3 regions of the Streptomyces sp. NBC_01244 genome follow, and region 3 is predicted to be linked to each of the others. Evidence: riboswitches for the same ligand, from Rfam matches in the RefSeq annotation. Region 3 holds a riboswitch; each other region holds the start of a gene.
The links. A riboswitch is a leader RNA that binds a small molecule or an ion and turns the genes downstream of it on or off. The one in region 3 is predicted to bind cyclic di-AMP.

Region 1 (3,891 bases), 1.2 Mb from region 3:
CGGCGCCGGCGTGTCCTGCGCCGGGCGCGGTGCGCCCTGGACGTCGAACAGCTCCTCGCCGTCCGGCCCCTCCAGCCGGTCGAGCCTCCCGGAGAGCTCCAGCACCTGCAGCGCCTGGCGGACCCTGGCCCGCTGGACCAGGGAGAACTGCGCCACGTCCGCCGCCGACGCCGGCCCGAACCCCTCCAGGTAGCGCAGGACCAGCGTCCGCAGGGATTCCTCCGACGCCTCCGGGTCCGCCGGTACCGTGCGCGGCCGGCGCGGGGGCGCGACGTAGGACGGCCGCTCCCCGAACGACCACGGCGCGGCGGTGGGCGCGTGCAGGAGCGGTGCGTACTGCCGCAGCCCCCACCACGCTCCGGGCCGCGGCGCCGCTCCCAGCCGGTGACCGAGCCAGTCCTCGCACTCCGCCGTCGTACGGGGCCGGTCGGCGAAGTCCAGCAGCTGCGGCACGAGGACGTCGGCGTCCGCGGCCGTCAGCCCGGAGTCCGTGAAACGGGTCCCGAGCCGGGCGGCCCGTACGGAGGGCTGCACGGCCTCCCGGAAGGCCGGGTAGTCCTCCGCGTGCACGGCGTGCAGGGTCAGCCGCATCAACGTCGACTTGACGACCGCGCGCCCCGTGAAGGCGGCGTCGAGGTCTGCCGGGTCGAAGCCGGCGAGCCGGTTCCACAGCGCGAGGTACGGCGAGGCGGCGTGCTGCGCCTGCAGGGCGACCACCCGGCGCACCGCGTCACCCACGTCCATCGCCTCGCGCCCCAGCAGCAACTGCCGTGCGAGCGTGGAGCGGTTGAGCTCCCCCGCGCTGACCTTCATGCCATGACCGTCCCGTCCCCTGTCCGAACGGGCAGCCTAACCGGCACCTCCGACAGCGCCTCGGATTTCAGATGCTGACGCCCTTCGACCGCAGGTAGGCCAGCGGGTCGATGTCCGAGCCGTACGAGGGACCGGTGCGGATCTCGAAGTGCAGGTGCGGGCCGGTCACGTTGCCCGTGGCACCGGAGAGGCCGAGGGTCTGCCCGGCGGTGACGCTCTGACCGGTGGAGACGGAGAGCTGGGAGAGGTGCGCGTACTGGCTGTAATTGCCGTCGTCGTGCCGGATGACGACCTCGTTGCCGTACGAGCCGCCCCAGCCGGCGGAGACCACGGTGCCGGCGCCGACCGCCTTGACGGTGGTGCCGGTGCTCGCGGTGAAGTCGACACCGGTGTGGTAGCCGCTGGACCACATGGAGCCGGCGGTCTTGTAGGCGGTGGACGGGCCGCCGCTGACCGGGGCGACGAAGCCGGTCGACGCGGAGCCGCCCTGCTGCTTGGCGGGCGCCTTGGCGGCGGGCACGGCCTCGTCGGAGGAATCCGACGAATCGACAGAAGCGGAGGAATCAGAGGAATCGGGGGAACTGGAAGAACCGGAGTAAGCGGACTTCTTGGCCGGCTTCGGCGCTTCGGCCGGCGCGGACTCGGCCGCCGCGGCCGGAGCCGAGCCCTTCGCGCCGAGCGTGAGCTCGAGGCCCGGGTGGATCAGCGACGGGTCGGTGCCGACGGCCTCGAGGTTGTCCGCGTAGAGCTGCTCCCAGCCACCGGCGAGGTGCTGACGCTCGGCGATCTTGGAGAGGTGGTCGCCCGGCACCACGGTGTAGACGGTGGGGGCGGCCTGCACGGCGGCGGGCGCGGCCGCGGCCCGGAAGGCCACGGTCTGCGGAGCCTGGACCGGAGCGGCGGCGGGCGCCGCGGCCGGGACACCCGCGGCCTGGGCGCCGGTGGCGCCGAGCAGCGGAAGCGCGAGGGCCGCGCCACCGGTGCCCGCGACGGCGAACCCACGGGATATCGAGCGGGACTTGGGACGGCGGTGCTTACCCGTTCCGGACATGGCGAATTCCTCTCCGACGCCTGCGAGGTGAGCTGTCGGGTTCGGACTGGAGATGTCCGGCGGTGTATGTGCCGGTGAACAGCACATGCACGGCTTCACCCCGAGCTGTCCCGTTGTAAAGATCCCGAAGGAGCTCCGGAACAGCGGCTTACCTGGTTCCCCCGCTCCTGCCGCGCGCGTGAATAGTCGGGTGCGGTTTCCGGACGGCGGCAGGATTAGGCGGTCCATCCGGATCGATCGCGAAGGTAATCGAGCCCGGCCGCACGGAACAAGTCCCGAATTCCCCGACGGATTCCCAGTGATGATGGACCGACGGAATTACGGTCACCCTGCGTCCATTCCCCTCCCCCAACAGCCGTCCGGACAGGGGAATTCGCCATTCGCGATCAGGCACTCACGGTCACCGTATGATCTGGCTCACGGGGACGTGTCCGATCTCGCCTCTCGCTATGGCAAGTTGGCCACAAGTGGCGTAATTCGGACACGAGCGACGGTGAGCGACGAAGAGCGACGACGACCGCACGGAAAACACGGAGGAGCCCCTGTGACCCAGCAGATACCCCAGAGCCCCCACACCGATCCGGCCGCGCCGGAAGCGGCACTGACCGGAGTGCGCAACTTCCGCGACGTGGGCGGCTTGCCGACCACGGAGGGCCGAAGGGTCAAGTCGGGACGACTCTTCCGAAGCGGACATCTGGCGCATGCCACCGAAAGCGACGCGGAATTCCTGGGGTCGCTCGGACTGCACACCGTCTTCGACTTCCGCAACGGCGCCGACCACGCGCTGGAGGGTGCGGACGTGGAGCTGCCCGGGGTGCTCAAAGTCAACATTCCGCTGTCGGATCCGGCCGACGGCAGCGAGTTCTGGAAGATGGTCCGCGACGGGGACCTGGCGCAGCTCCGCGAGATCCTGGGCGAGGGCAAGGCCGCCGCGCGGATGTCCCGTTCGTACCGGACGATGATCCGGACCCGTACCGCCGAGCACAGCCGGGTCGTGCACGCGCTCGCCGAGGACAGCGTCCCGGCGCTCATGCACTGCGCCGCCGGGAAGGACCGGGCCGGTCTGTCGATCGCCGTCACCCTGCTCGCGCTGGGCGTCGAGCGGGAGGCGATCCTCGCGGACTACCTGGAGTCGAACGCCCCGCACAACCGATACCGGGTCCGCCGGGGCAGCGACTCCCCCGAGGCCCGCGCCCCCGAGGTGATGGAGCTGCTCGCCCCGCTCTTCGACGCCCGCGCCCCGTATCTGACCACGGCCTTCGACACCATCGACGAGGAGTGGGGCGGGGTGGAGCGCTACCTCGCCGAGGGCCTCGGGCTCACGCCCGAGACCCTCGGCCGGCTCCGCGACCGGCTGCTGGACTGACGTCCGACGAGGTGGGCCGTCAGCGGTTCGCGACGGCCTGCCTCACCAGGGTCCGGCCGAAGTCCCACATCAGCGCGCCGCCGCCGTGGGCCTCGTCCATGACCGCGCGGAAGGCGCCGACGAACCGGTCGACGTCCGCCTCGTTCACGATCAGCGGCGGGATCAGCTTGATCACCTCCAGGTGGTCGCCGGAGACCTGCGTGAGGATCCGGTGCTTCTGCAGCAGCGGTACCACCACCATCTGCGCGAACAGGCCCTTGCGCGCCGCCTGCAGCATGCTCCAGCGGCTCCGCAGCCCCAGTGAGGACGGCCGGCCGAACTCGATGCCGATCATCAGCCCGCGTCCCCGTACCTCGTGGAGCAGTTCGTACTCGTCCACGAGCGCGGCGAGCCGCCCGCGCAGCAGGTCGCCCATGGCGCGGGCATTGGCCACCACCTGCTCGTCCTCCATGACGGACAGGACGGCGAGCCCGGCCGCCATCGCCTGCGCGTTGGAGCCGAAGCTGGCGGAGTGGACGAGCACCCGGTCCATGGAGGAATAGACCTTCTTGAAGATCCAGTCCTTGCCCAGGGTCGCGCCGACGGGCACGTAGCCGCCGGAGAGCGCCTTGGCCACACAGACCAGGTCCGGTTCGACTCCGGCCTCGTGCTGGTAGGCGTA
Region 2 (3,891 bases), 3.1 Mb from region 3:
CGGACGCTTCCGGTCCGCTTCACCGCCGAATCAAAAGCCCAAAACATCTGAAACCGGGCTGACCGGAAGTCAGTTGGCTGTCGAAACTTGTGACTGGCGTTCGAAGGCCGCTAGGTTCTGCCGTTACCCCGCCGTTATGCGAAAGGTGCAGCCTCATGCGTTCCGGGAACGGCCGCCACAGACGCCCCCGACAAGTGCCCGCACTTGTCGTCACCGCCGGAGTCACCGGCACCGCACTCGCCCTGCCCCTGCTCGCCGCCACCGGCGCGAGCGCCGCGGAGACCTCCACATGGGACAAGGTCGCCGAGTGCGAGAGCGGCGGTACATGGAGCGCCAACTTCGGCGGTGGCGCGTACGGCGGGCTGCAGTTCAGCCAGGAGCAGTGGAAGAGCGCCGGCGGACTGGACTTCGCCGAGCGCGCCGACCTCGCCAGCCGCTCCCAGCAGATCGCCGTGGCCGAACGGGTCCTGGCTTCCCAGGGCCCCCAGGCGTGGCCGCTGTGCGGGGTGCAGGCCGGTCTGACGCAGGACGCGCCCGCCGCCGAGGTGGACCCGGGCCTGCCCGGCGGTTCCGGATCCGTCGCCCCGGCTCCGTCCCGCCCGGACGCCTCCGTGCCCCACACCGGCTCGGGCGGGCAGTCCACGGACTTCGGGGCCCCGACGCAGAAGGGCCCGACCCCGTCGGCCTCGGTGCTGCCCGACTATCCGATCGGTGTGCCGGGCGAACTGCCCGTCATGCCGCTGCCGGAGCCGGAGACGCCGCCTCCCGGCCTCCCGGGCGCCCCGACGGCTCCGACGAGCCCCGCGGACCCGACCGCCCCCGTGGGCCCCACCACTCCGGTGAGCCCCACCACTCCGGTGGACCCCACTACTCCGGTGGACCCCACCACTCCCGCACCGCCGTCCGTGGATCCGACGCTGCCGGTGGGCCCGACGCTGCCGGTCGACCCGACGGCTCCGGTGACTCCGTCCGACCCGGCGAACCCGGCGAACCCGGCGAACCCGGGAAATCCGGCGAACCCGACCCTTCCGGCCAACCCGGTTGATCCCACGGCCCCGACGACTCCGGCCGCACCCGGTGAGTCCGCCTCCCCGACCGCTCCGGCGGCCTCCGGTGCGAGCGAGGGCGGCGGCAAGCACCGCGGCCCGGCCGCCGTCGAGACGCCCGCGGCGCCTGACGCCGCGTCGGACCCCACGTACACGGTCAAGGAAGGCGACAGCCTGATCGAGATCGCGGACGCCAACGGGGTGAAGGGCGGCTGGAAGGGTCTCTATGAGGCCAACGAGCAGGTCATCGGCGGCGATGCGGACCTGATCAAGCCCGGTCAGAACCTGGATCTAACGCATCAATAAGGACACTTGAAGCGCCCGGAACCAGCTGATTGTCCGTTTTCTGTAAGTGAGACATGTGTCTCTTCAGGTCAACTGGCGTGTCCGGCCCGGAGGGTTCCGCAAACCCCGCCCTCACCTGCGCAAACACCCTTCCGGGGAGCGCAAGTAGGCACCGTTTCCCCCCGATGTCGCTCGTTGAACATCGGGGGGAGACCTGTCTACCTTCTGAATCGCTCGCCACCGCGGGCTCCTTCGACCGCATCGCCGAATCCTGCCGGCGGACGGAGGGAACACTCGTCGCGTAAAGCGCCGAAGGCAGGAGCGGGGGAACCAAGGTAGGCGCCGGTAGCGGCCGTTGAGAGACGGTCACATCGCCGGCTAGGGGTTAAGCCAAGCGCTAGGTCGCTCGGCCGGGCACTCACTCGCCCGAACCCGACAGCTCACCTCGTAGGCGTCGGTGAGGAGAACTCCATGCTGCTTTCGGGCAAGGGCAAGCACCGTCGCGGTTCCAAGGCCGTCCGCATCGTCACGCTCGCCGGCGTCGCCGGTGTCGCCGTGGCCGCGCCGCTGATGGCCGCGGGCACCGCCTCGGCCGCGACCGCTTCCGAGTGGGACCGCGTCGCCTCGTGCGAGTCCGGCGGCAACTGGTCCATCAACACGGGCAACGGCTACTACGGCGGCCTGCAGTTCTCGTCCTCCACGTGGGCCGCGTACGGCGGCAAGGCGTACGCCGCGCAGGCCAACCAGGCCTCCAAGTCGCAGCAGATAGCCATCGCCGAGAAGGTCCTCAAGGGCCAGGGCAAGGGCGCCTGGCCGTCCTGTGGCGTGGGCCTGTCGAACTCCTCCTACACCGGTGGCTCGGCCAAGACCCCCGCCAAGCCGAAGACGCAGCCGAAGCCCGCGCCGAAGCAGGAGCAGAAGGCCGCGCCGAAGCAGGAGACCAAGCGCGTCGAGGCTCCGACCACCCGCTCCGAGCGTCCGGCCGCGAAGACCGAGGCCCCCAAGACGGGCAACGGCTCCTACGCGGTCAAGTCCGGCGACACGCTGGGTGCGATCGCCGACGCGAACAACGTGTCCGGTGGCTGGGAGAAGCTCTTCGAGCTCAACAAGGACATCGTCACGGACGCCGACCTGATCTTCCCGGGTCAGAAGCTCAAGCTCAGCTGAAGCAGGAGCTGAAGCAGGAGCTGAAGCCGAAGCTGAACCTGAACCTCGGCTGAAACCTGTGAGAACGGTCGTGTCCGCTTTCGCGACACGCAGTAGTTCCACCGCGTAATTCCACCGCCCGGCGCGCAACCCCCTTCGCGCCGGGCGGTGCTGTGTGCGGATGTCCCCGGCCTGACGGGGCCTCCGGAAGGGCGATGATCAAGGGTCCTATGTCCTGTAAGAGGGGCATTCAGGCCCTTTTTCGTCCCAGCCCCCGGGCGGTCGGCTGGCCGAGTGCCCAGAGGCGGTTAGGCTCTAAGCGGCAAGGCCATCCCACGGCCTGACATGCCACCGCACACCCAGCGTCACATCCCAGAAGGAGATGCTCGTGCCGTCCATCGACGTCGTCGTAGCCCGGGAAATCCTGGACTCCCGAGGCAATCCCACGGTCGAGGTCGAGGTGGGCCTCGACGATGGCAGCACCGGCCGTGCTGCAGTCCCGTCCGGCGCCTCCACCGGAGCGTTCGAAGCCGTAGAGCTCCGTGACGGTGACCCCAACCGCTACATGGGCAAGGGCGTAGAGAAGGCCGTCCTCGCCGTCATCGAGCAGCTCGGCCCGGAGCTCGTCGGCTACGACGCCACCGAGCAGCGCCTGATCGACCAGGCGATGATCGACCTGGACGCCACCGAGAACAAGGGCTCCCTCGGCGCCAACGCCATCCTCGGCGTCTCCCTCGCCGTCGCGCACGCCGCGTCCGAGGCCTCGGACCTGCCGCTCTTCCGCTACCTGGGCGGTCCGAACGCGCACCTGCTGCCCGTTCCGATGATGAACATCCTGAACGGTGGGTCGCACGCCGACTCCAACGTCGACATCCAGGAGTTCATGATCGCCCCGATCGGCGCGGAGTCCTTCTCCGAGGCCCTTCGCTGGGGTGCCGAGGTCTACCACACCCTCAAGAAGGTCCTGCACACCAAGGGCCTCTCCACCGGTCTGGGCGACGAGGGCGGCTTCGCGCCGAACCTGGAGTCGAACCGCGCCGCGCTCGACCTCATCGTCGAGGCCATCAAGCAGGCCGGCTACGTCCCGGGCACCCAGATCGCGCTCGCGCTCGACGTCGCCGCGTCCGAGTTCTACAAGGACGGCAACTACGAGTTCGAGGGCAAGTCCCGCTCGGCCGCCGAGATGACCGACTACTACGCCGAGCTCGTCGAGGCGTACCCGCTCGTCTCCATCGAGGACCCGCTGTTCGAGGACGACTGGGCGGGCTGGAAGACCCTCACCGACCGCCTGGGCTCCAAGGTCCAGATCGTCGGCGACGACCTCTTCGTCACCAACCCCGAGCGTCTCGCCCGCGGCATCGAAGAGGGCTCGGCGAACGCCCTGCTCGTCAAGGTGAACCAGATCGGTTCGCTG
Region 3 (3,891 bases):
GAGGAGGTCCCGGCCCGCGCGCTGATGGCGGCCTACCGGCTCCCGCACGACGGCACCCGCGAATGCGACGCCGCCGACGTGGCGCTGACCGTCCTGGGCAGCGGCGAGTCCTCCCGGCTCCACAACCGCCTGGTGCGCCGCGACCAGAGCGCCGTAGCGGCCGGTTTCGGCATGCTGCGCCTCGCCGGGGCGCCCTCGCTGGGCTGGCTGGACGTCAAGACCTCCAGCGGGGTCGAGGTACCCGCCATCGAGGCGGCCGTCGACGAGGAGCTCGCGCGGTTCGCCGCCGAGGGCCCGACGGCCGAGGAGATGGAGCGCGCGCAGGCCCAGCTGGAGCGCGAGTGGCTGGACCGGCTGAGCACGGTGGCGGGCCGCGCCGACGAACTGTGCCGCTTCGCGGTGCTGTTCGGCGACCCACAGCTCGCCCTGACCGCCGTCCAGCGCGTCCTCGACATCACCGCCGAGGAGGTGCAGGCCGTGGCCGCGGCCCGACTGCGCCCCGACAACCGCGCGGTGCTCGTCTACGAGCCGATCGCGGCGGAAGACACCGACGAGACCGAAGAGACCGACGCGAGCGACGAGAACGAGGGGGCGGAGCAGTGAGCGACACCGCAGCCGTCACGATGACCTTCCACCCGCGCCCCGAGGCCGGCGAGCCGCAGCCGTGGGCCTTCCCGGCCCCCGAGCGCGGGGTACTGGCCAACGGCCTGACCCTGCTGCGCTGCCACCGCCCGGGCCAGCAGGTGGTCGCGGTCGAGATCAACCTCGCCGCCCCGCTCGACGCGGAGCCCGAGGGCCTCGACGGCGTGGCCACGATCATGGTCCGTGCCCTGTCCGAGGGCACCGACAAGCGCTCCGCCGAGGAGTTCGCCGCCGAGCTGGAGCGCTGCGGCGCCACCCTCGACGCGCACGCCGACCACCCCGGCCTGCGGGTCTCCCTGGAGGTCCCGGCCTCCCGCCTGCACAAGGCGCTGGGCCTGGTCGCCGAGGCGCTGCGCGCACCGGCCTTCGCCGACGCCGAGGTCGACCGGCTGGTGCGCAACCGGCTCGACGAGATCCCGCACGAGAGCGCCAACCCGCAGCGCCGCGCCGCCAAGCAGCTCTCGAAGGAGCTCTTCCCGGCCTCCCTGCGGATGTCCCGCCCGCGCCAGGGCACCGAGGAGACGGTCGCCCGCATCGACTCCGCGGCCGTACGCGCCTTCTACGAGGCCCACGTGCGCCCCGCGACCGCCACCGCGGTGGTCGTCGGCGATCTGACCGGAATCGACCTGGACGCCGTCCTGGCCGACACCCTGGGCGCGTGGACCGGTGACACCACCGCCCCGCGCCCGGTCCCGCCGATCACCGCCGACGACACGGGCCGCGTGGTCATCGTGGACCGGCCCGGCGCGGTCCAGACGCAGTTGCTGATCGGCCGCATCGGCGCCGACCGGCACGACCGGGTCTGGGCGCCCCAGGTGCTCGGCACGTACTGCCTGGGCGGCACCCTCACCTCCCGGCTGGACAAGGTGCTGCGCGAGGAGAAGGGGTACACGTACGGCGTGCGCGCCTTCGGCCAGGTGCTGCGCTCCACCGCCGACGGCAAGGGCGCCTCGATGCTGGCCATCAGCGGCTCGGTGGACACCCCGAACACCGGCCCGGCCCTGGACGACCTCTGGACGGTGCTGCGCACCCTCGCGGCGGGCGGCCTGACCGACGCCGAACGGGACGTGGCCGTGCAGAACTTGGTGGGCGTGGCCCCGCTGAAGTTCGAGACGGCGGCCTCCGTCGCGGGCACGCTCGCCGACCAGGTCGAGCAGGAGCTGCCGGACGACTACCAGGCGCAGTTGTACGCGCGGCTCGCCGAAACCGGGACCGTGGAGGCCACTTCGGCGGTCGTCAGCGCCTTCCCGGTGGACCGGCTGGTCACCGTGCTGGTCGGTGACGCCTCGCAGATCGCGGAGCCGGTGCGGGCCCTGGGGATCGGCGAAGTGACCGTGGTCACCAACTGACCGTCCGTTGACTGCCGGCGGGGCGCCAACTGACCGGCCGTACAAGGGTTTCGGGCAAGGGGCCCTGGTGGATTGCCCACCAGGGCCCCTTTCGTCTGCATTGTCCCTTTAGTGGTGTGGTTGCTTGTATGTGGTGTGGCGTACGCAACAAAAGGGCGTGTCTGTTTGGTGATTGGCTGATGATCCGCCTAGCGTCGGCCGTGCTGTTCGTCAGTTGTAACCGCCGCGTCCGCGGCACCGGACAGCGATCGCCGAGTCCCCGTCAGGCGCGAGCCTGGGGAGCCGGGGACCCACTTGTGTCCCTGGGGTGAATCGGACCGCCTCGCAAGAGGGGGCCCGTAGGAGACCTTCCTGCTCCGAACCCGTCAGCTAACCCGGTAGGCGAGAGGGAAGGAAAGGATCAGCCCCTTCATGGCGTTTGGCAGTAGTGCCGCCGGCAAGCACCGTGGTCCGAGCCGTATGAGCCGCAGGACCGCCGGCTACGCCGGCATAGCCGCCCTCGCCGCCACTGGCGTCGTCGGCTCCCTGGCCGGTCCCGCGTTCGCCGCGGACCAGTCCCCCTCCGTCGAGGACACCGGCGCCCTCAACACCATCGTGGTGGCCGACGAGCTCGCCGGTGACGTCGAGGCCCAGGCCCAGTCCCAGCAGCGCGCGGCCGATGCCGCCGCCGCCAAGGCGCAGGCGGAGGCCGACGCCCGGCAGCGGGCCGCCGAGGCCAAGGCGAAGGCCGAAGCGCAGGCCAAGGCCGAGCGCGAGGCCGCCGAGCGCGCCGCCCGCGAAGAGGAGCGCAAGCGCCTCAACACCTTCGTGTCGCCGCTCGACAACACCTACGTCAGCACCCAGTACCACGCGGGTGGCGGCATGTGGTCCTCCGGCAGCCACACCGGCATCGACTTCCGCGCCGCCTCCGGCACCGAGGTGCACGCCGTGGGCCTCGGCACCGTGGTCGAGGCGGGCTACGGCGGCGCGTACGGCAACAACGTCGTCATCAAGCACGCCGACGGCACGTACACCCAGTACGGCCACATGTCCTCGCTGAGCGTCTCCGTCGGCCAGCAGGTCACCCCGGGCCAGAAGATCGGCCTGTCGGGCTCCACCGGCAACTCCAGCGGCCCGCACCTGCACTTCGAGGCCCGCACCGGCGCCGACTACGGTTCGGACATCAACCCGGTCACGTACCTGCGCTCGCACGGCGTCACCGTCTGACCCGCTCGCCCCACCGCACGTCTTCCGCGAAGGCCCCGGCTCTCTTCGAGCCGGGGCCTTCGCGCATCTCGCCGTGGCCTTCTCGTCGTGGGCTTCGCGCTCCGCGTTCCGCGTTCTGTGAATGTTTCGTATTTCCGGCCGCCCTCGGAAATTATCGTGTGTTGCAATAGAGTCGCAACGCGCACAGTCATACGAAAAAGGCGGAGGTCCGGTCTTGCGTATTCCCGCGCACACGGTATGCACAGCGATCCGCGACGACATCGTCTCCGGGGTGTTCGGGCCCGGCGGCCGGCTGACCGAGGAGGTGCTGGCCCGCCGGTACGGAGTCTCGCGCGTTCCGGTGCGCGAGGCGCTGCGCACGCTGGAGTCCGAGGGGTTCGTGACCACCAGGCGGCACGCGGGCGCCTGCGTGGCCGAGCCGACCGAACAGGAGGCGGCCGACCTCCTGGAGCTGCGGATGCTCCTGGAGCCCCTCGCGGCCGCCCGGGCGGCCAGGCGGCGCAGCGAGGCCCACCTCAAGGTGCTGCGCGGCCTGGTCAGGCTGGGCCAGGAGCGGGCCAGGAGGGGGCAGGGGGAGGATCTGCGCTCCCTGGGCGGCTGGTTCCACGAGACGCTCTCCCAGGCCTCGGGCAGCCCCGGGCTGATCGCGCTGCTCACCCAGATGCGCCACAAGGTGGCGTGGATGTACGTGGTG

Region 1: another riboswitch for cyclic di-AMP. It lies ahead of OG247_RS36105 (M23 family metallopeptidase); the one in region 3 lies ahead of OG247_RS31245 (M23 family metallopeptidase).
Region 2: another riboswitch for cyclic di-AMP. It lies ahead of OG247_RS17225 (transglycosylase family protein); the one in region 3 lies ahead of OG247_RS31245 (M23 family metallopeptidase).

What each region holds. Positions count from the first base shown of each region.
Region 1 is NZ_CP108488.1:8,115,847-8,119,737, reverse strand. Features, by position in the region: gene OG247_RS36110 (winged helix DNA-binding domain-containing protein) at 1-813, opposite strand, end outside; gene OG247_RS36105 (M23 family metallopeptidase) at 881-1,864, opposite strand; cyclic di-AMP (ydaO/yuaA leader) riboswitch at 1,867-2,063, opposite strand; gene OG247_RS36100 (tyrosine-protein phosphatase) at 2,409-3,230, shown strand; gene OG247_RS36095 (aspartate aminotransferase family protein) at 3,250-3,891, opposite strand, start outside.
Region 2 is NZ_CP108488.1:3,885,523-3,889,413, reverse strand. Features, by position in the region: partial or broken gene OG247_RS17235 (cytochrome P450) at 1-51, shown strand, start outside; gene OG247_RS17230 (transglycosylase family protein) at 195-1,352, shown strand; cyclic di-AMP (ydaO/yuaA leader) riboswitch at 1,629-1,800, shown strand; gene OG247_RS17225 (transglycosylase family protein) at 1,803-2,498, shown strand; gene eno (phosphopyruvate hydratase) at 2,860-3,891, shown strand, end outside.
Region 3 is NZ_CP108488.1:6,955,496-6,959,386, forward strand. Features, by position in the region: gene OG247_RS31235 (M16 family metallopeptidase) at 1-603, shown strand, start outside; gene OG247_RS31240 (M16 family metallopeptidase) at 624-1,991, shown strand; cyclic di-AMP (ydaO/yuaA leader) riboswitch at 2,231-2,390, shown strand; gene OG247_RS31245 (M23 family metallopeptidase) at 2,403-3,197, shown strand; gene OG247_RS31250 (GntR family transcriptional regulator) at 3,412-3,891, shown strand, end outside.